2 regions of the Nonomuraea sp. NPDC003214 genome follow, and region 2 is predicted to be linked to the other one. Evidence: riboswitches for the same ligand, from Rfam matches in the RefSeq annotation. Region 2 holds a riboswitch; the other holds the start of a gene.

Region 1 (11,438 bases), on a different contig from region 2:
GTCCGGCCGTTCGCCAGGGGTGGCCGTGAGGTGGGGAATCGGGGGATGCCGCCGCCCCGCCCCCGAGAACCCTGAGGCGCCCCGGCGGGCCGTCCGGCCGTCTGCCGGGGGCGACCCTGAGGTGGGATCGGGGGATGCGGCCGCCCCACCCCCTGTCGGCCCTGAGCCGCCGTCCGGCCGTCTGCCGGGGGTGACCCTGAGGTGGGGAATCGGGGGATCGGGGGCCGCTGGGCAGGAAGTTTGACGCAGTAGGGTCTGGGGCGTGAGTGAAACTTCCGCCGAGGACCGAATCTGGACGGTTCCGAACCTGCTGAGCTTCCTGCGCCTCCTCGGCGTGCCCGTGTTCCTCTGGCTGGTTCTGGGCCCGAAGGCGGACGGGTGGGCCATCGCGATCCTGGCGGTGGCCGGCTTCACCGACTGGCTCGACGGCAAGATCGCCCGGGCGTTCAACCAGACCAGCAAGCTGGGCCGGATCATCGACCCGGCGGCCGACAAGCTCTACGTGTTCGCGACGATCCTGGCGCTGCTCGTGCGGGAGGTCATCCCGTGGTGGCTGGCGGCCGTGATCCTGGCACGGGAACTCTTCGTCGCGTGTTTCATCCCCGTACTTCGCAAACATGGCTATAAGGCACTTCAAGTGCATTTTCTGGGCAAGGCAGCCATGTTCAACCTCATGTACGCCTTCCCTCTGCTCTTCCTTGCCTCCCATGACGGGTGGTATGCCGATATAACCCGCATTGTCGGGTGGGCGTTCGCGCTCTGGGGAACGGGCCTGTACTGGTGGGCAGGCGTGTTGTATGTGATACAGGTGCGCCGGCTCGTAACCGCGACCACGAAGGAGTGATCGGGTGAAGGCGGTCGTCATGGCGGGCGGTGAGGGCACCCGGTTGCGTCCGATGACGGCCAACCAGCCCAAACCCCTGCTTCCCGTGGTCAACCGCCCGATCATGGAGCACGTCCTGCGGCTGCTCAAGCGGCACGGCGTCACCGAGACCGTGGTGACGGTGCAGTTCCTGGCGGCGCTCGTGCGCAACTACTTCGGCGACGGCGACGAGCTCGGGATGAGCCTCCAGTACGCCACCGAGGACGTGCCGCTCGGCACGGCGGGCAGCGTGAAGAACGCCGCTGCCCGGTTACATGACGATCGTTTCCTGGTCATCTCCGGCGACGCCCTGACGGATATCGACTTATCCGACATGGTCCGCTTTCATCGCGAAAATTCGGCACTTGTCACCATCGGCTTGAAGCGCGTCCCGAACCCCCTCGAGTTCGGCATCATCATCGTCGACGAGTCCGGCCGGGTGCAGCGCTTCCTGGAGAAGCCCACCTGGGGCCAGGTCTTCTCCGACACCGTCAACACCGGCGTCTACGTCATGGAGCCCGAGGTCCTGGCGCACGTGGCCGCCGGCGAGCCCGTCGACTGGTCGGGCGACGTCTTCCCCCGCCTCCTGGAGCGCGGCGCCCCCATCTACGGCTACGTGGCCGCCGGCTACTGGGAGGACGTCGGCACCCACGAGAGCTACCTCAAGGCCCACGCCGACGCCCTGACCGGCAAGGTCAGGCTGGACATCGGCGGCTTCGAGGTCTCGCCCGGCGTCTGGGTGGCCGCCTCCGCCTCCGTCGAGCCCGACGCCGTGCTCAAGGGCCCGCTGTTCATCGGCGAGTACGCCAAGGTCGAGGCGGGCGCCGAACTGCGCGAGTACACGGTCCTGGGCAACAACGCGGTGGTGCGCGAGGGCGCGTTCCTGCACCGGGCGATCGTGCACGACAACGTCTACCTCGGCCCCGGCACCCACCTGCGCGGCTGCGTGATCGGCAAGAGCACCGACGTGATGAGCGGCGCCCGGATCGAGGAGAACGCGGTCGTCGGCGACGAGTGCGTCATCGAGCCCGAGGCGTACGTCTCCAGCGGGGTGCGGGTCTACCCGTTCAAGACCATCGAGGCGGGCGCGGTCGTCAACACGAGCGTCATCTGGGAGTCGCGCGGCCAGCGCAGCCTGTTCGGGCCGCGCGGCGTCAGCGGCCTGGTCAACGTGGAGATCACCCCCGAGCTGTGCGTACGGCTGGCCAGCGCGTACGCGACCACGCTGAGCAAGGGCGCGAACGTCGTCACCTCGCGCGACTCCTCGCTGGCCGCGCGGGCGCTGAAGCGGGCGGTGATCGGCGCGCTGACCGCCAGCGCCATCAACGTGCTGGACCTGGAGGCCGCCCCCCTGCCCGTGGCCCGCTTCCACGCCACCCGGGGCACGGCGGCGGGCGGCATCGCGATCCGCACGACGGCCGGCGACCCGCAGAGCGTCGACATCGTCATCATGGACGACCGGGGCGCCGACCTGCCCCCGGCCGCGCAGCGCAAGCTGGAGCGGGTCTTCTCCCGGCAGGAGTTCCGCCGCGCCTTCCCCGGCGAGATCGCCGAGCTCACCTACCCGGCCAGGGCCGTCGAGGACTACGCGCACGAGCTGCTGCGCCGGGTGGACATGACGGGCGTACGGGACATGAAGGTGGTCGTCGACTGCGCGGGCGGCACCTCGTCGCTGGTGCTGCCCCGGCTGCTGGGCCGGGCCGGGATCGAGGTGCTGACGGTCAACGCCGTCCTGGACGACCTGTCGCCCACGGAGACGATCGCCGAGCGCCGCCGTGACCTGCAACGCCTCTCCGAGCTCGTCAGCTCCTCCAGGGCGGCCTTCGGGGTCCGCTTCGACCCCGTGGGGGAGCGCATCGCGCTGGTCGACGAGATGGGCCAGCTCATCGGCGAGGAGCGGGCCCTGCTCGTGGTGCTCGACCTGGTGGCCGCCGAGCGGCGCGGCGGGCGGGTGGCGCTGCCCGTCACCACCACCCGCGTCGCCGAGCAGGTGTGCCGCTTCCACGGCGTCGAGGTGGAGTGGACCTCGACCGCCGTGGACGCCCTCACCTCGGCCGCCGCCGGGCCCGGCATGATCTTCGCGGCCGACGGCCGGGGCGGCTTCGTGGTGCCGGAGTTCAGCCCGGCGCTCGACGGCCTGGCCGTGTTCATGCGCCTGCTCGGCCTGGTCGCGCGCACCCGGCTCTCGCTCAGCCAGATCGACGCCCGCATCCCCGAGGTCAACCTGCTCAGGCGGGCGATCCCGACGCAGTGGGCGGTCAAGGGCGCGGTCATGCGCTCGGTCATCGAGGCCGCCGAGGCCGCCCGCGACGGCCACCGCGTCGACACCACCGACGGCGTGCGGGTGGCGGGGGAGGACGGGAGCTGGGTGCTCATCCTGCCCGCGGCCACCGAACCGGTCACCCACCTGTGGGCCGAGGCGGCAGACGTCGACACCGCGCAGCTCCTCCTGGAGCGCTGGGCGCGCGTGGTGGAGCGGGCAAGCACCTGATCCCGGTGATTTGTCGGGATGGCGGGCAAGATCGTAATGTTGGAAAGGCGCGGCGGCATGGACCTTCGGGCGGGGGCGGCGGTAACTTTGTCAGCGTCCAGCCTGTCGTCCAGCGCCCCGCCTTGACCTTTGCCGCTGATCAGCGTAAGTTGCGGCATTCGCAAAATCTTGAGAGCGAAGCGAGGCGCGCCCCGAGCACCGTTGCCGCGTCTTCGCGGTAGGAGGCCGAGCCGATCGATGCCGAGCGTCTACTGCACGCAGTGCGGGCACGCCAACCCCGAGGATGCCCGTTTCTGTTCCCGTTGTGGGTCACCGTTGACCAGACCCGAGGTCTCAGGGGATACCACATCGACGATCTCCGTCGCGGGAATAGAGGCGTACGAGGCAGAGACCGGTGACATGCTGCTGGCCGAGCGGGCGCTGGTCGAGCAGCTTCCGCCCGGCACGGCGCTGCTGACCGTGACCAGGGGGCCCAACCAGGGCAGCCGTTTCAAACTCGACAAGGACCTCACCACCACCGGCCGCCATCCGGAGAGTGACATCTTCCTCGACGACATCACGGTCTCGCGCCGCCACGTCGAGTTCTACCGCCATCGCGGCGGCCAGTTCTCGGTGCGCGACGTGGGCAGCCTCAACGGCACCTACGTCAACCGCGAGCGCATCGAGGAGGTTCCGCTCCATTCGGGCGACGAGGTGCAGATCGGCAAGTTCCGGCTCCTGTTCCTGATGCGGACACCCGCCGGCACATGAGTTCGCAGGCGGCACGCTCGCACATGAGCATCGGGGAGGTGCTCGCCCTGCTGCAGGGCGAGTTCCCCGACGTCACCGTCTCCAAGATCCGGTTCCTGGAGGGCGAGGGGCTCATCGAGCCCGAGCGCACCCCGTCCGGCTTCCGCAAGTTCACCCACCTGCACGTCGAGCAGCTGCGCTACATCCTCACCGAGCAGCGCGACCACTACCTGCCGCTGCGGGTGATCAAGGACAAGATGGCGGAGGGCTTCGGCCGCCCGCGCGCCCTCCAGGACAAGCAGGAGGTCCGGCTCAGCCGCGCCGAGCTGCTGGAGGCCGCCGGGATCGACGAGGAGACGCTCACCGAGCTGGAGGACTACGGCCTGCTCGCGCCCAAGGCCAGGCGCTACGACGAGGACGCGCTGAAGGTGGCCCGCAGCGTCGGCGCGCTGGCCAGGTTCGGCCTGCACGCCCGCCATCTGCGGGCGGTCCGGGCGGCGGCCGAGCGCGAGGCGGGGCTGGTGGAGCAGACGGTGGCGCCGATCCTGAAACGCCGGGCGCCCGGCGCGATCGGGGAGGCCGACGAGACGGCCAGGGAGCTGTCGGCTCTGCTGCTCGACCTGCACGCGGCGCTGCTGCGCACGGGTGTGCGGAGCGTTCTGGGGCGATGAGCGGCCCGCGGGACATTCAGGGCTCGCCGGGTGTTACGTTGAATTGCAGAAGCGGACCAGCGATGACCTGTGCCGGGTCACCGGCCAGTCGAATATGGAGCAGCCCGTGTTGCAGATGGAGGTCGTGGGCGTTCGCGTAGAAATGCCTACAAATCAACCGATCGTCTTGCTCAAGGAGGCACACGGGGAGCGGTTCCTGCCGATCTGGATCGGCATGACCGAAGCGACGGCCATCGCCCTGGCCCAGGCGGAGGAGCCTCCCCCGCGGCCGCTCACCCATGACCTGTTCCGGGACGTGCTGAGCGCGCTCGGCGTGGGCCTGCGCGCGGTCAACATCGTCGCGCTGCGTGACGGCATCTTCTTCGCCGACCTCGTGTTCTCCAACGGGGTGGAGGTGAGCGCCCGGCCGTCCGACTCGATCGCGCTCGCCCTGCGCACCGGGGCGCGCATCTTCGCCAGCGAGGAGGTGGTCCAGGAGGCCGGCGTGATCATCCCGGACGACCAGGAGGACGAGGTGGAGAAGTTCAGGGAGTTCCTTGACACGATCTCTCCCGAGGACTTCGGCAGGGCGGGGTAGGTATTTCAGTGCATTTACGCTTCACGACGCGCCGAGCCGGATCGTTGACTGAGCATGGTCACGGTCCTACGGTGCAAGTGAAACCCGCGGTCGCCTTTTACGAACCCCCAGATCAGGCCGCGGGATGAGAGAAAGCCGGAGGTCCGCGTGGCGGTCAGCAGCGGCGAGGGAAAGACGGCCGGCCAGGAAGATCCGGTGCGGCGCGAGAGCGCGCGGCAGCGTGCCGGGGAGCAGGGTCTGCTCTTCGACGAGCAGCCCGCCACGCTTCCCGACGACATCGGATACCGCGGGCCGACGGCCTGCGCGGCGGCCGGCATCACCTACAGGCAGCTTGACTACTGGGCGCGCACCGGACTGGTGGAGCCCACGATAAGAGCCGCCCAGGGCTCGGGATCGCAGCGGCTCTACAGCTTCCGCGACATCCTGGTCCTCAAGGTCGTCAAGCGGTTGCTCGACACGGGAGTCTCCCTCCAGCAGATCCGCACCGCCGTGCAGCATCTGCGTGACCGCGGGGTCGCCGACCTCGCGCAGATCACGCTGATGAGCGACGGGGTCAGCGTCTACGAGTGCACCTCGGCCGACGAGGTGATCGACCTGCTCCAGGGCGGTCAGGGCGTGTTCGGCATCGCGCTCGGCCGGGTCTGGCGCGAGGTCGAGGGCTCCCTCGCGGAGCTGCCGGGGGAACGCGCGGCGGTCGCGGACACCGTCCCGGCCGACCATCCCGCTGACGAGCTGGCCCGGCGGCGCCGCGCACGGCGCACAGGGTGACCACGACGCACAGGTGACCGCGACCTACGGGTGAGCGCGGAGCACGGGGCGACGGGGAACACCGGGTGACGGGAATCACCGGGTGACGGGAATCACCGGGTGACGGGAATCACCGGGTGACGGGAATCACCGGGTGACGGGAATCACCGGGTGACGGGGAGCGACTCTCCCGGCGTGCGCATCAGGCCGCCTGCGGTGGGGTTGCCGGACAAGGCGTAGTAATCTGGGACATGCTGTCGACCCCGTGCGGGAGAGACCCCGGCTGGCCCGGGGCGCCGAAGGAGCAACCCTCCCCGGAATCTCTCAGGCATCCCGTACCGCTCGGGTGAGGCAACTCTGGAAAGCAGGTGCGCCCGCCAGGCGCGCTTCACCGACGGTGCAAGCCCTGCCGGGGCGAAGCTCTCAGGTCGCGATGACTAGCGCGCGGTGACAGAGGGGGAGATCCGGCATTCGCCCGCGCCCAGCGCCGGTCTCCAAAGCCTCGGGAGGCATCTCCATGACAGATCTGTCAGCACCGCCGTTCTCGGCCCGGCACATCGGCCCGTCCGCGGCCGAGCAGCAGCGCATGCTCGAGGCCGTCGGCTTCGAATCGGTGGCGGACCTGGTCGCCGTCGCCGTCCCCGAGTCCATCAGGGCCAAGGACCGGCTCAAGCTGCCCGCCGCCGCGAGCGAGACCGAGGCGATCGCCGAGCTGCGCGCCCTGGCCGGCCGCAACCGCGTCCTCACCTCGATGATCGGCCTGGGCTACCACGACACGGTCACGCCCGCCGTCATCCGCCGCAACCTGCTGGAGAACCCGGGCTGGTACACCGCCTACACGCCCTACCAGCCGGAGATCTCGCAGGGCCGCCTGGAGGCGCTGCTCAACTTCCAGACCGTGGTGTCCGACCTCACCGGCCTCCCCGTCGCGGGCGCGTCCCTGCTGGACGAGGCCACCGCCGCGGCCGAGGCCATGACGCTGGCCCGGCGCGCCGGCAAGGCGAAGAGCGACGTGTTCGTCGTCGACGCCGACGCCCTCCCGCAGACCAAGGCGGTGCTGGCCACCCGCGCCGAGCCGCTCGGCATCACGCTCGTGGAGAGCGACCTGGAGGGCGAGCTGCCCGAGTGCTTCGGCGTGCTCGTGCAATACCCCGGCGCCTCCGGCCGGCTGTGCGACTTCCGCGCCGTGGCCGGGCGGGCGCACGAGGCGGGCGCGCTCGTCGTGGCCGCCGCCGACCTGCTCGCGCTCACGCTGCTCGCCGCCCCCGGCGAGCTCGGCGCCGACATCGCGATCGGCTCCTCGCAGCGGTTCGGCGTGCCGTTCGGCTTCGGCGGCCCGCACGCCGCCTACATGTCCGTACGCGACGGGCTGCAGCGGCAGATGCCCGGCCGCCTCGTCGGGGTGTCGGTCGACGCCGACGGCGACCCCGCCTACCGGCTGGCCCTGCAGACCCGCGAGCAGCACATCCGCCGCGAGAAGGCCACCAGCAACATCTGCACCGCCCAGGTGCTCCTCGCCGTGATCGCCGGCATGTACGCCGTCTACCACGGCCCCGACGGGCTGCGCCGCATCGCCGCCCGCGTCCACCGCCACGCCGCCACCCTGGCCGAGGGGCTGCGCCGGGGCGGCGTCGAGGTGGTGCACGGCGAGTTCTTCGACACCGTGCTCGCCCGCGTGCCCGGCCGCGCCGCCGAGGTCGTCGCCGCCGCCGCCGAGCGCGGCGTCAACCTGTGGCAGGCCGGTGACGACCACGTCTCGATCTCCTGCGACGAGAAGACCGGCGCCGCCGAGCTGGCCGCCGTCTGGGCGGCGTTCGGCGTCGAGCCCGCCGGGGAGGCCGCCGACGCGCTGCCCGCCGCCCTGCTGCGCGAGTCCGACTACCTGACCCACACGGTCTTCCACGAGCACCGCTCCGAGACCGCGATGCTGCGCTACCTGCGCAAGCTCCAGGACAAGGACATCGCGCTCGACCGCTCCATGATCCCGCTCGGCTCCTGCACGATGAAGCTGAACGCGACCACCGAGATGGAGCCCATCACCTGGCCCGAGTTCGCCGCGATCCACCCGTACGCGCCCGAGGCCCAGGCCGCCGGCTACCGCGAGCTGATCGAGACGCTGGAGGGCTGGCTGGCCGAGGTCACCGGCTACGACGCCGTCTCCATCCAGCCGAACGCCGGCTCCCAGGGCGAGTTCGCCGGGCTGCTGGCCATCCGCGCCTACCACCGGGCCAACGGCGACACCGAGCGCGACGTCTGCCTCATCCCGTCCTCGGCGCACGGCACCAACGCCGCCAGCGCCGTCATGGCCGGCATGCGGGTCGTCGTCGTGGCCTGCGACGACGACGGCAACGTCGACCTCGCCGACCTCGACGCCAAGATCGGCAAGCACCGCGACCGGCTCGCCGCGATCATGGTCACCTACCCGTCCACGCACGGCGTGTACGAGGAGAGCATCACCGAGGTGTGCGCCAAGGTGCACGAGGCCGGCGGCCAGGTGTACGTCGACGGCGCCAACCTCAACGCGCTCGTCGGCCTGGCCAAGCCGGGCGAGTTCGGCGCCGACGTGTCCCACCTCAACCTGCACAAGACGTTCTGCATCCCGCACGGCGGCGGCGGCCCCGGCGTCGGCCCCGTCGCGGTACGCGGCCACCTGGCCGCCTACCTGCCCGGCCACCCGCTGCGCGACGGCAGCGCCGTCGGCCCCGTCTCCGCCGCCCCGTACGGCTCGGCCGGCATCCTGCCGATCTCGTGGGCCTACGTCCGGATGATGGGCGCCGAGGGCCTGACCGCCGCCACCGAGCAGGCCATCCTGTCGGCCAACTACCTGGCCAGGCGGCTCGCCCCGCACTACCCCGTCCTCTACACCGGGCGCGGCGGGCTGGTGGCCCACGAGTGCATCGTGGACCTGCGCCAGATCACCAAGGAGACCGGCGTCACCGTCGACGACGTGGCCAAGCGCCTCATCGACTACGGCTTCCACGCGCCGACCATGTCGTTCCCCGTCGCGGGCACGCTCATGATCGAGCCGACCGAGAGCGAGGACCTGAACGAGCTCGACCGGTTCGTCGACGCGATGATCGCCATCCGCGGCGAGATCGCCAAGGTGGCGTCCGGCGACTACGACAAGTCGGACAACCCTCTGCGCAACGCCCCGCATACCGCCGAGGCGGTCACCGCGGACGAGTGGCCGCACCCCTACACCCGGACCGAGGCCGCCTACCCGGTGCCCTCGCTGCGCGACGGCAAGTACTGGGTGCCGGTGCGCCGCATCGACCAGGCGTACGGGGACCGCAACCTGGTGTGCTCGTGCCCGCCGCTGGAGGCGTACGAGGACTGACCGGACCGTTCGGCCGCCCGGAGGACCCCGCCCGCGCAGGGCGGGGTTCTCCGCTTTCCAGGCCGGCTGGGTCAAGTGAGCAGACATGATCGTCAGAAGTGGTTAAGCTCGGTGCGATCGCCGCGCGAAGGAGCTCTCTTGACGTCCTCAGAGCTGCAGACCCCGCCCCTCGACACCGCTCGCCGGCTGGCCGAGCACGGTGACCTCGACGGCGCGGCGGCCATTCTCGCCGACCTCGCCGCCGCCGACGGGCCCGACGCCGCGCAGGCCGCCGTGGGGCTCGCCGTCGTCCTCGACGAGGCGGGCGACGTCGAGGGCGCCCGCGCCGCCGCCCGCGCCGCGCTCGCCACCGGCCACCCCGAGTTCGCCGCCCAGGCGGCCTGCCACCTGGCCCAGGGCTTCGAACGCGAGGGCCGCCTCGGCCAGGCCCGGGGCGCCTGGCAGGCCGTCCTCGGCGTCGGGACGCCCGCGTACGTGCCGCTGGCCCACCTGGCGCTCGCCCGGCTCGCCCTCGACGCCGACGACCCCGACGAGGCCGAGTCCGCCCTGCGCGCCGCCCTCGACACGGCGGGACCCGCCGACGGTGAGCCGCGCGCCGGGGACGCCCCTGAGGGTGCGACCGGCGTGCGCATGCACGCCGTCCAGCAGCTCGCCGACCTGCTCATCGAGCGCGGTGACCCGGGGGAGGCCGCCGACCTGCTGCTCGACGCCCTCCGCGACGCCTCCGGTGACGACGCCGCCCGGCTGCGCGTCCAGCTCGGCATCGCCCACCTGGAGCTCGCGTGCGCCGAGTTCGCGGGCGCGGTCGAGGACGGTGGCGAGGCACAGACGAGCGCGCTGGCCATCGAGCTGCTGGCCCGCACGCTGCCGCTGCGCGGCCGGGCCGACGACGCCGACCACGTGTGGGCGTACGGCCTGGACCACGAGGACGAGACGCTCGCCTCCGAGGTCCGCCTCCGCTACGACCGCTGACCCCGCCCGCACCCACCGCGACCGGCAACGGCGACGCACGGCAGCGGTCGGCGGGCCGCCACGGGGCGGTCCCGGCATCCGGCAGCCACGAGGGAGCGGCAGCGCCTCGTGCGGCAGGCGGCCGGGCTTCTGGGGGTGGCTACGTCCCGCAGCGGCGGGTGGCTGGGGCGGTCCCGTCTGGCAGGGCCACGGGGGACGGGGTTAGGGGCGGCGGATGATGGCCGCCGCGGCGGCGACGTTGATGACGACGATGGCGATCCAGGTGATCAGCAGGCCCGCGATGCCCGCGCTGCCGGCCGCGATCGCCGTCAGGGGGATGCCGATGCCCATCGAGCCCAGCGCGACGGGGATGATGCCGGTGCCGCTGGACTTGTGCTTGGGCGGCTTGCGCGGGGCGACGCCCTGATATTGCAGCTCGGCGGCGACGCGGGCGGCGATCGTCGCGTCGATGCGCTCGACCAGCGAGTCGACCAGCGCGGCTTCGTATTCGGGCCCGAGGTCGCGGCGGGCGTCGAGCGTCGCCTGAAGATCTTCGCGCATGGGACTCGTCTCTCGCATGCTGGCCATCCTGCACTCCGAGCGGCGCGCCGTCATCAGACCTGAGAGCCATCTTCGCCTCATCCCCAGGTACGGTGCTGCCATGGAGATCATGACGGCGCGGGGCCCGGCGCGCGTCGAGATCGACGAGGCGGAGCGCGCCCGGGTGCTGCTGGTGCTGACGCACGGGTCGGCCGGGGGAGTCGACGCGCCCGACCTGCTGGCGGTCCGGGACGCGGCGCTGGGGGTGCGGGCGCACGTGGCCCGGGTGACGCAGGCGTTCCGGGTGGCGGGGGCGCGGGCGCCGGGGTCGGCGGAGCGGCAGGACGAGGCGTGGCTGACCGTGCTGGGGGAGCTGCGGGCGCGCTGGCCGGAGCTGCCGCTGGTGCAGGGCGGGCGGAGCAACGGCGCGCGGGTGGCGTGCCGGACCGCGAAGGCGGCGGGGGCGGCGGCCGTGGTGGCGCTGGCGTTCCCGTTGCACCCGCCGGGCAGGCCGGAGCGTTCCAGGGCGGAGG
Region 2 (11,438 bases):
GCTTCAGCGTCGTCGGCGCCATCACGGCCTCGCCCGCGTGCACCGACCGGATCGCCGTCACCAGCTCCGCCGTCGGCACGTCCTTCAGCAGGAACCCCGACGCGCCCGCCCTGATCGCCGCGAACGCGTACTCGTCGAGGTCGAACGTGGTCAGCACCAGCACCTTCGGGCCGGTGATGTGCTTGATCGCCTCGACGCCGTCCATGCGCGGCATCCGCACGTCCATCAGGACGACGTCCACCTCGACCGTGCGCAGCACCTCGATCGCCTGCTGGCCGTCGCCCGCCTCGGCCACCACCTCGATGCCGGGCTGCGCGCCCAGCACCATGCGGAACCCGGCCCGCAGCAACTGCTGGTCGTCGACCAGCATGACCCGTATCATCCGCCGCTCTCCTAAGCCGCTTTCGACTCGGCCGTGGGCAGCCGCGCCAGCACTTCGAACCCGCCACCCGCGCGCGGCCCGGCCGTGACCGCGCCGCCGTACATCGTGACCCGCTCCCGCATGCCCACCAGCCCGTGGCCGCCCGTCTCGGTGGCCGGGGCGGCCGCGCCGCGGCCGTCGTCCGTCACCCGCACGACCAGCTCGGGGCCGCTGTAGCGCAGCTCGACCTGCGCGCGGACGCCCGGCCCGCCGTGCTTGAGCGCGTTGGTCAGGGCCTCCTGGACGATCCGGTAGACGGCCAGCTGCTTGCCCTCGGTCAGCTCGGTGCGCCGGCCCGTGACCCGCAGCCGCGCGGGCACGCCCGCAGCCCGCACCAGCTCGTCGAGCTGCGCCAGACCGGGCTGCGGCGTGTAGTCGGTGCCGCCGTCGTCCTGCCGCAGCACGCCGACGAGCCGGCGCATCTCGGCCAGCGCCTCCCGGCCGGTCCTGGAGATCGTCCGTACGGCCTGCCGCGCCTGCTCGGGGTCGCTGTCGATGGCGTAGCCCGCGCCGTCGGCCTGCACGACCATGACGCTCACGTTGTGCGCCACCACGTCGTGCAGCTCCCTGGCGATCCTGGCCCGCTCGGCGGCGGCCGCCATCCGGGCCTGCTGGTCGCGCTCGCGCTCGGCGCGTTCGGCGCGCTCCTCCAGCCCCTCCAGGTAGCGGCGGCGCGTGCTCGCGTACAGGCCGGTCAGCCAGAGCGCCATCACGAAGATCGTGCTGGTGGTGAACATGCCCAGCGTCGGCGTGTCCCACTGCACCAGCGCCAGGAACACGCCCAGCTCGGCCACCATCAGCGCCGCCAGCGCCCACCGGAACGCGCACTGGTAGACCACCGACCACAGCGCCACCAGCACCGCCATGTTGGCCGGCAGCACCTCGATCTGGGCCGCCCACTGCGCGAAACTGACCAGCGACACCACGGCGAACACCGCCAGCGGACGCCGCCGCCACAGCAACGGCAGCAGCAGCGCCAGCGTCAGCACCGCGTAGACGGGCGCGTTGAGCGGCGGCAGCGACCCGTCGGGCGCGTAGGTCAGATAAGGCACGACGGGCAGCAGGCACAGCAGCGCGAGAGGAGCCACCCGCAGGGCGTCCATCAGCTTCACATGGCGCCTCGACCACGCCCGTACCCTGCCGAACACAACCATCACGATACGTAAACCCGGGAGTGGGGCGGCTCAGCCTTGAGAGTGAAGTACGCCTACGACCCTGGTCTTACACGGCTCCGGTCTTACGCGGGTCTTACGGCCCGGCAGGCAAAGTAGTCGTCGGGAGCACCCTCTGGGGTGAGTAAAGGGAGAGATCGTGATGGCGATCATGATCGCGAAGCCGGGTCGCGCGGAGACGAGGAAGCTCCGCGCGACCCGATCCGCTTGCGGGCCGCTGGGCTAGAGTCTCCCCCGGCCGAAAGATCCGAGACCGGGGACCCGCATGTCAGCGCACCACAACCGTCCGCAGGACCTCGTCGTCCTGGTGCCCGAAGAGCGCGGCCGCGCGGCCCTGTCCGCCGTCACCGGCCTGCGGCCCCTCCTGTACGACGTCGGGGCCCCGTTGCCGCCGGGAGCCGCCGAGGCCCGCGCGATGGTCGTGCCCTCGCGCCCGGTCGACCGCGTGCTGGCCCTGATCGGCGAGCTGCCCGGGCTGCGCCTCGTCCAGACGCTCAGCGCCGGCACCGACCAGTGGCAGGGCCGCCTGCCCGCCCACGTCGCCCTGTCCAGCGCCCGGGGCGCCCACGGCGCGGCGGTCGCCGAATGGGCCGTCGCCGCCCTCCTGTCCCTCTACAGGGACCTGCCGGGCTTCGCCGCCGACCAGGCCGCCGCCCGCTGGCGTCCCCGCATGGCCGAGTCGCTGGCGGGCAAGCGCGTGCTCGTGCTCGGCGCCGGTGACCTCGGCACGCAGCTCCGCGTCCGGCTGGAGCCGTTCGGCGCCCGCGTCACGATGGTGGCCCGCCGCGCCCGTGACGGCGTGCGTGCCCTGGACGACCTGCCGGGCCTGCTGCCCGCCCACGACGTGGTGGCGCTCATGCTCCCGCACACCCCGGACACCCACCACCTGGCCGACAAGCGGTTCCTCGGCCGCATGCGCGACGGCGCCGTCCTCGTCAACGCCGCCCGCGGCCCCGTCGTCGACACCGACGCGCTGCTCGGCGAGACCCGCTCCGGGCGGCTGCGCGCCGTCCTCGACGTCACCGACCCCGAGCCGCTGCCCGGCGACCACCCGCTGTGGCACACGCCGGGCGTCATCATCACCCCGCACGTCGCGGGCACGGTGCCGCAGGCGGACGAACGCTCGTGGCAGGTCGCGGCCGACCAGCTCGCCCAATTCGCCCGGGGCGAGCGGCCCGCGAATCTGGTCGGCTGACGCCATTTCGTTCGCGTCCGTATTTCGGGGTGCCGCCGTGCCGAATAACCGGCCGGGTTTCGGCGCATCGCATTTCCGGGCGAACACATATCGGCCAATTGCCGGACGGTGTCATTGATGTGCGGGCGGGGGGACTCGAACCCCCACAGTGTCTCCACCAACAGGACCTAAACCTGCCGCGTATGCCTGATTTCGCCACGCCCGCGCAATCCCGCCAAAGGCGGGCCGTGAATAGTTTAGCGCTCCGGCCACGCACCGGTGCCACGTCACCTACCGGCACGGACAAGGCGCGGTGCGTGTCAATTCGCCCCGAGCGGGCTCCCGGATCGGAGCCCGCGGGGAGTGGTCAGGAGAGGCCGAGCTTCTTCTTCAGGCTCGCCACGTGCCCGGTGGCCTTCACGTTGTAGAGGGCCTGCTCGATCTTGCCGTCGGCGTCGATGACGAACGTGGAGCGGATGACGCCCACGACTTCCTTGCCGTAGAGCTTCTTGGTGCCGTACGCGCCGTACGCCTTGTGGATTTCCAGCCCCGGGTCGGACAGGAGCGGGAAGGTCAGCGCGTCGCGTTCGGCGAACTTGGCGAGCTTCTCCGGCTTGTCCTTCGACACGCCGAGGACGACGAAGCCGTCGGCGGTGAGCTGGGCGAGGCTGTCGCGGAAGTCGCACGCCTGCTTCGTGCACCCGGGAGTCATCGCGGCGGGGTAGAAATAGAGGATCACCCGCTTGCCTCTGTAGGCGTCGAGGGAGATCTCGTCGCCGCCGGCGGCGGGCAGCGCGAACTCGGGGGCGGCGTCGCCGGGGGCGAGCCTGGTCTCGGTCATGGGTCCTCCAGGAGTTTCTCCAGGAAAACCTACCTGGCCGCCCGCCGTGCCGTACGGCGTGCGGACCTGACAGACTGATCAGGACATGTGAGGGCACGGGCAGGAGCGCGGCCGAGAGGAGAGTCATGGCTGACACCGATCCCGATGAGCTGGAGCGGCGCATCGCGCGGACGCGGGCGGAGCTGGCGCAGACGGTCGACGCGATCGCCGACCGGGTGAGCCCGAAGCGTGTGGCCGAGCGCACGGTGGCGGATGTGAAGTCCCGGGCGGGGAGCCTCGCGGCTTCGGTGAGCGACGCGCTGGGGATGTCGCCCCGGCCGGTGGAGTTCGGTGACGACCCCGACCGGCTGTGGGACGACGAGGCGCCGAGCCTGGCGCCGGTGCTGATCGGCGTGGGCGCGGCGCTGGTGATCGGCGCGGCGGTGGTCCTGTGGCGCCGGCGTCGCCGCCGCTGACCCGTTCCTGGGGGCTCCGGCGTCGCCGCCGCTGACCCGTCTTTTTGGGGCCTCTAGAGGAAGGTGCGGCCCTCGCCTCTGTAGGTGGGGACGGTCTCGGTGAGCGTGTCGCCCTCGACGAGGTGGAGGGCGTCGAAGCGTTCGCACAGCTCGCCCGACTTCGCGTGCCGGAACCAGACGCGGTCGCCGGTGCGCAGGTCCTCGGCGGGCGCGCCGATGAGCGGGGTCTGCACCTCGCCCGCGCCCTCGTCGGGCGCGTAGCGCAGGCCGGCGGGCAGGTAGGGCTGCGGCAGGCGGCTGGGGCCGGGGGCGCCGGAGGCGAGATAGCCGCCGCCGAGCACGGTGACGACGTCGCGCGCGGGCCGCCGCACGACGGGGAGCGCGAACAGGGCCGCGGGGTGGCCGCTGAAGCGGCTGTAGAAGTCGAACAGCCGGGGATGGAAGAGCCCGGACCCGGCGGCGACCTCGGTGACGGCCTTCTCGCGTACGGTGCGCTCGATGGAGCCGGTGCCGCCGCCGTTGACGAACTCCAGGTCGGCGACCTGGCGCACGGCGTTGACGATGCGGCCGCGGCGCACGACGAGCTCGCGGGCCGACAGGGTCTGCATGGCCTTGACGAGCCGGGCGTACGCGGCGCGGGCCTGGGGGGCGTCGCCGACGCCGGCGATCTGGGCCTCGTACGCGAGCAGCCCGGTCAGGCGGTAGCCGGGGCGTTTGGCGATGGCGGCGGCCAGGTCGGCAGCCTGGTCGGGCTCGCGGATGGGAGAGCGGAGCGCCCCCGCCCGAAATTTCCCACCAAAGGCCACAAATCCGGCGTCGATGTCCATACATATCCGGATCTCGTGGCGCGGGTGGACCCCCGCCACCGCATGGTCCATGAACGCCAGGTGCTCCGCCGAGTCCACCGTCAGCGTGATCGCCGCCGCGGCCTCCGCCGAGCCCGCCAGCGCGGCCAGCGCCCGCCGGTCGGCCGTCGGATAGGCCACCAGGATGTCGCCGAACCCCTGCTCCGCCAGCCACAGCGCCTCGGGCAGCGTGAAGGCCATCAGCCCGCGGAACCCGTCCAGGGCCAGCACCCGCTCCAGCACCGCCCGCGAGCGCACCGACTTGGTGGCGACGCGGATCGGCTTGCCGGCCGCCCGCCGCACCAGGCTGCGGGCGTTGGCGCGCAGCGCCTCCAGGTCGAGGATCGCGAACGGCGGCTCAAGAGCGGCCGTGGCCCGGTCGTAGCGCTGGCGGTCATCCATACCGGCAGCGTAATCCAGGTAAAACGGACACGGCAGGGGTGCGTGCCCCCGGCGGGCAACCACGGCATATCCGCCCATTGATCGCCGGGCCCGTAATGATCCTGCAAACGGGCGGCGGGGGCGCGGTCGAGCCGGTCGGGGACCCGTGTACCTCTGGTCGTTGTGATGACCACGCTCCAGCAGATCCTGCCCGGTGCGGCCGTCGCCGCGCAGGACACCCCGCTCCGCAGGTCCAACCGGGTGCTCAGACCCGCGCGCACGCCCGCCGCGGTGGCCGTGGCCCTGGTGCTGACGGCCGCGCTCGGGCTGACCTGCGCCGAGGTGGTGGCGTCGCTGATGGGCCGGCCGCTCGGCTGGGTGCCGGTCAACGAGGCCGCCGAGCTGGCGTCCGCCTCCTCCTGGAGCGAGCTGGACGCCGTCGCGGTGGCGCTCGCGGGCACGGGCGCGGTGCTGCTGCTGCTCGCGCTGCTGCCCGGCCGCTCCCGGCTGGTCCCGGTGGAGACCACCGACCCGCTGATCGTCATCGGCATCACCCGCTCGGGCCTGCGCCGTACGCTGCGGGCCGTCGCCCAGGAGGTGGACGGCGTGCGCCGGGCCCAGGTACGGCTGCGCAGGCGGCGCATCGAGGTCACCGTCGTGACCGAGGGGGAGAGCTCGGGCACGATGCTCAGGCAGGTCGGGAACGCGGTGGGCGACCGCCTGGCGGGCGTCGGCACGCTGGCCGCGGGCGAGGTCGTGGTGCGGCTGCGCAGGAGGGGGCTGTGATGCGGCAGTACGCGGGCAACCGGATCGGCCTGGCCGTCGTCGGCGCGGTGCTGCTCGTGGCGGGCGGCTACGCCTGGCTGCGCGGCCACGACAAGCTGGCGGGGCTGCCGCCGAAGGCCAAGGTGCTGCCGGAGCGCACCGCGCGGGCGCTGGCCGAGCAGCCGTGGGCGCTGTGGGTGGTGGCGCTGGTGCTGCTGGTGCTCGCCCTGGTCACGCTGCGCTGGCTGCTGCTGAGCCTGGGCTGGGGGCGCTACGGCTCCCGGTCGGGCACCGGGACGGCGATGCTCTGCGTGGGACTCAAGGACGTGGACGGCCTGGCCAGGGCCGGGGTGCGGGTCGTCGGCGAGGGGGCCAGGCTGCGCATCGGCCTGACCTGCCCGGCGGCCACGGACGTCGGCGCGGTCGTGGCCAAGCTGGACCGCGAGATCGTCAGCCGCATCCGCCGCGAGGTGCGCGACGACGACCTCGGCGCCGTCGTCCGCATCCACGTCCGGCGCTGAAGCTGAACGACCGCGCCGGTCACCACGCCGGTCACCGCGCGTTCAGCACTCGATGACGTTGACCGCGAGGCCGCCGCGCGAGGTCTCCTTGTACTTGTCGAGCATGTCGCGCCCGGTGTCGCGCATGGTCTTGATGGCCTTGTCCAGCGACACGTGGTGGCGTCCGTCGCCGCGCAGCGCGATGCGGGCGGCGGTGATGGCCTTGATGGAGGCCACCGCGTTGCGCTCGATGCACGGGATCTGCACCAGCCCGCCGATGGGGTCGCAGGTCAGGCCCAGGTTGTGCTCGATGCCGATCTCGGCCGCGTTCTCCACCTGCTCCGGGGTGCCGCCCAGCACCTCGGTGAGGCCGGCGGAGGCCATCGAGCAGGCCGAGCCCACCTCGCCCTGGCAGCCGACCTCGGCCCCGGAGATGGAGGCGTTCTCCTTGAACAGCACGCCGATCGCGGCGGCCGTGAGCAGGAAGCGGACCACGCCCTCGTCGTCGGCGTTGGGGGTGAAGCGGGAGTAGTAGGTCAGCACGGCGGGGATGATGCCGGCCGCGCCGTTGGTCGGGGCGGTGACGATGCGGCCGCCGGCCGCGTTCTCCTCGTTGACGGCCAGCGCGAACAGGGAGACCCAGTCCATCGCCTGGAGCGGGTCGCGCTCGGCCGACTCGGTCTGCAGCCGCCGGTGCAGGCGGTTGGCCCGGCGCTTGACCTTCAGGCCGCCGGGCAGCACGCCCTCCTGCGAGATGCCCCGCTGGACGCAGTCGGACATGACCTGCCACAGGTGCAGGATCCCGGCGCGGATCTCGGCCTCGGAGCGGCCGAACGCCTTCTCGTTCTCCAGCATGAGCGCGGAGATCGACAGGCCGGTGTTGGAGCAGTGCTTGAGCAGCTCCTCCGCCGTGGTGAACGGGTAGGGGAGCACGGTGTCGTCGGGCTTGATGCGGTCGGCCCCGGTGGCCTTCTCGTCCACGACGAAGCCGCCGCCGACGGAGAAGTAGACCTTCTCCCGCAGCTTGGCGCCCGACTCGTCGAACGCGGTGAAGCGCATGCCGTTCGGGTGCTCGGGCAGCGAGATCTTCCGCTCGAAGACGAGGTCCTGGCCCACGACGAAGGGGATCTCGCGGACCCCGTACAGCGTGACGGTGCCGGAGCCGCGCATGGCGGCCAGCCGCTCGTCGATGCTGTCGACGTCCACCAGCTCGGGCTTCTCGCCCGACAGGCCGAGCAGGACGGCCTTGTCGCTGCCGTGGCCCTTGCCGGTGAGGCCGAGCGAGCCGTACAGGATGGCCTCGACGCGCGCGGTGCGCTCCAGCAGGCCGTCGTCGTTCAGGCCGCGCGCGAACTTGTGCGCGGCCGCCATCGGGCCGCCCGTGTGGGAGCTGGACGGGCCGATGCCGACCTTGAAGAGGTCGAAGACGCTGATCGCCATTGACGCGCCTTTCGGGAGGGCCGGGGCCCGCTACCGGGCCCCGGCGGTGCTGTCAGGAGTCGCCCGAGGTGAGGGCGGTGTATTCCTCGGGCGTCAGCAGGTCCTTCGGGTCGCCGTCCACGCGCACCCGGAACATCCAGCCGTCGCCGTAGGGGTCGCTGTTGGCCAGCGACGGGTCGTCCACCAGGGCCTGGTTGATCTCGACGACCTCGCCGCCGACCGGGCTGTAGATCTCGCTCACGGACTTGGTCGACTCGACCTCGCCGACCGAGTCGCCCGCCTCGATGACCGACCCGGCGTCGGGGAGCTGCACGAAGACGACGTCACCCAGAGCCTCGGCGGCGAACGCCGTGATGCCGATCGTGACGGTGATCCCGTCGTCGATCCCGGCAACCCACTCGTGCTCCTTGGTGTAGCTCAGGTCGTCAGGGATGTTGCTCACTTGTTCCTCCTGTAGAAGGGCAGCTCAACCAGGTCCACGGGTTCTTGGCTGCCCCGGATGTCCACGGCCAGACCTTCACTGACCCCGGTGTCGACGTACGCCAGCGCGATGCACTTGCCCAGGGTCTGGGAAGGCGCCCCGCTGGTGACCTCGCCGACGACGGCACCGTCCTTGGTGACCGGGTACCCGTGACGGGGCACCCGGCGGCCCCGCGCGACCAGGCCGACGAGCCGGCGCGCGGGAGCGGTGTCCTTGACCGCCTCCAGCGCCGACCTGCCGACGAAGTCGCCCGGCTTGTCGAATTTCACCACCCTGCCCAGCCCCGCGTCGAACGGGGTCAGCTCCGCGCTCAACTCGTTGCCGTACAGGGGCATGCCCGCCTCCAGGCGGAGCGTGTCGCGGCTGGACAGACCGGCGGGCTTGATCCCGTACGGCGCCCCGGCCGACGTCAGGGCGTGCCAGAGCGGCACGGCGTCCTCGTTGGCCACGAACAGCTCGAAGCCGTCCTCGCCGGTGTAGCCGGTGCGGGCGATGAGCGCCTGGCGCCCGTCGACGACGCCGGGCAGACCGGCGTAGTACTTGAGCCCGGCCAGGTCGGCGTCGGTGAGCGTGGCGAGGATCTCCTGCGCGCGCGGGCCCTGCACCGCGATCAGCGCGTACTGCTCGGAGCGGTCCTCGACCACCGCGTCGTACGACTTGGCGCGGTTCTTCAGCTCCGCGTCGACCTTCGGGTAGTTGGAGGCGTTGGCCACGACCATGAACTCCTCGTCCCCGAGCCGGTAGACGATGAGGTCGTCGAGCACGCCGCCGCGCTCGTCCACGATCATGGTGTAGCGGGCCCGGCCCGTCGCCAGCGCCGACAGGTGGCCCACGAGCGCGTAGTCCAGCGCCTCGGCGGCCTGCGGGCCGGTCACGAAGATCTCGCCCATGTGGGAGAGGTCGAACAGCCCGGCCGCCTGGCGGACCGCGTTGTGCTCGGCGGACTCGCTGCCGTAGCGCAGCGGCATCAGCCAGCCGGCGAAGTCGGTGAGCGTGGCGCCGAGAGCCTCGTGGACGTCTCGCAGCGGTGTCGGTCGGGACATGGGTCGCACCTCAGGGCAGAGTCGGATGCCAGCATCCTCCCCCTCTGTCATCGATGCCTGAGAGCTTCGCCCGGGTTTTGCCGGACTTTCACCTTCGGCGAGGCCTACCGGCCTGCTTTCCAGAGGTCACCTCGGCCGTGCGGTCCTTTGCCTTGAGAGGTTCGCGGGGAGGGCTTGCTCCTTCAGGGGCCCTGACCGGCTGTCAGGGCGCTCTCCCGCACGGTTTCGTCGGTGATGTCCGCAAGCCTAGTGGGGTGACGGCGGTGTTGTCGCGCCCTGAACCGGGCGGACGCCGTACCCGTCGTAGAGGTATGAGACGGATGACCGCGTTCCTCGCGCTGGCGGTGGGCCTGGCGGCCTGCGGCGCCCAGGGCGGCGCCGCGCCCGCCGGGCCCACCGGCGCCACCGGGCCCACCGGGCCGCCCCCGCGCTACACGGCGACGGTGACCGTGCTGGAGGACGGGACGCACGGCCCGCAGATGTGCCGCGCGCTGCTGGAGTCGATGCCGCCCCAGTGCGGCGGCCCCGACGTGGTGGGCTGGGACTGGAGCGAGGTCCGCCACGAGTCGGCCGCGAGCACCCGCTGGGGCCTGTACGTGGTCACCGGCACCTGGGACGGCGAGCGGCTCACGCTCACCGAGCCGCCGCGCCCGTCCGAAGGAGGAGCGGACCGGCCGGACCGCATCGGGACGCCGTGCCCCGCCCCCGAGGGTGGCTGGAAGCCGGTCGACCCGGCCAGGACGACGATGGACGCCATGAACGAGGCCATCGCCAGGGCCGGATCGGCCAAGGAGTTCGCCGGCGCGTGGATCGACCGGCTCGACCCGGATGCGCCGGAGGAGGGCGAGGACCACGCCCGCGACGTCGTGCTGAACCTGGCCTTCACCGGCGGCCTGTCAGGCCGGGAGGCGTGGATCCGGGAGGTGTGGGGCGGCGCGCTCTGCGTCACCGGCGCGAAGCGGACGCGGGCCGAGCTCTACGGGATCCAGGAGCGGGTCATGGACGAGAAGGGCGTGCTGGAGGCCGCCACCAGCGAGACGCGCAACCGGGTGGAGGTGACCATGTGGCTGGCCACCCCCGAGCAGCGCGAGCGCCTGGCGGCCGCCTACGGGGACGCCGTCGTGGTGGAGGACGTCCTGAAGCCGGTCGGTTAGGTGGTGGCCGCGTGCGGGCCGGTCATGGCAGAGGCGGCCCGCACGCGGTGTCCAGGAGGGATCAGACGCGCGCCCACAGCGCGGGCACGTTGGTCGGCTCCCAGCCCGGCAGGCTGGTGTGCGCCTGCAGGCATCTGTAGCTGGAGCCCTGGTAGGTGACGACGTCCCCGGCCGCGTACGAGGTGTACGCCGCCCAGGTGCCGCCGCCCGTGTCGCCGGCCACGGTGAGCGAGAACGAGGCCGACCGGTCGGCGCTCGCCCCGTCGCCGTTGACGCTGATCGGGTAGGTGCCCGGCGCGGTGCCGGCGGTGGTGGCGATCGTGACCGTGGACGACTGGCCCGCGGTGATCGTCGCCGGGCTGAACGTGACGCTGACGCCGGCGGGCGCGCCGCTCGCCGAGAGCGTGACGCTCTGCGCCTGCCCGGAGCTGACCTGGGTGCTCACGGTCGTGGTGGCCGTGCCGCCCGGGTCGACCGACGCCGACGCCGGGTTCACCGAGATCGTGTAGTCGTCGGCGGGCGGGTTCTCCGAGCCGACCGCGAGCTTCCACAGCGCGTGCGCGATGGCGTCGGTGTTGCGGTCGAGCGCGGTGGTGTTGACGTTGGCCGGGTAGGTGTCGCACGCCCGGTGGTAGCAGCTGTCGAACGGCGCGTTCGCGGTGCCGCCCCACTTGGCCGCCTGGGCCGCCGTCTTGATCGCGCCCGCTCCGGTGGCCAGGCCGCCGACCCGCACCCCGGCGTTCTTGAACGAGGCGTGGTCGCTGCG

Evidence for each region. Region 2 has a riboswitch for glycine ahead of gcvT (glycine cleavage system aminomethyltransferase GcvT). Riboswitches for the same ligand answer to the same signal wherever they lie in the genome.
Region 1: another riboswitch for glycine. It lies ahead of gcvP (aminomethyl-transferring glycine dehydrogenase); the one in region 2 lies ahead of gcvT (glycine cleavage system aminomethyltransferase GcvT).

What each region holds. Positions count from the first base shown of each region.
Region 1 is NZ_JBSFSX010000006.1:274,413-285,850, reverse strand. Features, by position in the region: gene ACWDXC_RS20410 (CDP-alcohol phosphatidyltransferase family protein) at 263-844, shown strand; gene ACWDXC_RS20405 (mannose-1-phosphate guanyltransferase) at 849-3,353, shown strand; gene ACWDXC_RS20400 (FHA domain-containing protein) at 3,591-4,103, shown strand; gene ftsR (transcriptional regulator FtsR) at 4,127-4,753, shown strand; gene ACWDXC_RS20390 (bifunctional nuclease family protein) at 4,860-5,330, shown strand; gene ACWDXC_RS20385 (MerR family transcriptional regulator) at 5,478-6,098, shown strand; glycine riboswitch at 6,336-6,428, shown strand; gene gcvP (aminomethyl-transferring glycine dehydrogenase) at 6,595-9,414, shown strand; gene ACWDXC_RS20375 (tetratricopeptide repeat protein) at 9,553-10,386, shown strand; gene ACWDXC_RS20370 (hypothetical protein) at 10,588-10,944, opposite strand; gene ACWDXC_RS20365 (alpha/beta hydrolase family protein) at 11,027-11,438, shown strand, end outside.
Region 2 is NZ_JBSFSX010000001.1:177,675-189,112, reverse strand. Features, by position in the region: gene ACWDXC_RS00880 (response regulator transcription factor) at 1-382, opposite strand, end outside; gene ACWDXC_RS00875 (sensor histidine kinase) at 394-1,575, opposite strand; gene ACWDXC_RS00870 (2-hydroxyacid dehydrogenase) at 1,859-2,788, shown strand; tRNA gene ACWDXC_RS00865 (tRNA-Leu) at 2,909-2,993, opposite strand; gene bcp (thioredoxin-dependent thiol peroxidase) at 3,135-3,608, opposite strand; gene ACWDXC_RS00855 (DUF3618 domain-containing protein) at 3,734-4,063, shown strand; gene ACWDXC_RS00850 (amino acid deaminase/aldolase) at 4,117-5,310, opposite strand; gene ACWDXC_RS00845 (DUF6286 domain-containing protein) at 5,476-6,075, shown strand; gene ACWDXC_RS00840 (hypothetical protein) at 6,072-6,575, shown strand; gene ACWDXC_RS00835 (L-serine ammonia-lyase) at 6,618-7,994, opposite strand; gene gcvH (glycine cleavage system protein GcvH) at 8,047-8,436, opposite strand; gene gcvT (glycine cleavage system aminomethyltransferase GcvT) at 8,433-9,518, opposite strand; glycine riboswitch at 9,553-9,648, opposite strand; glycine riboswitch at 9,649-9,746, opposite strand; gene ACWDXC_RS00820 (hypothetical protein) at 9,839-10,672, shown strand; gene ACWDXC_RS00815 (M28 family peptidase) at 10,734-11,438, opposite strand, start outside.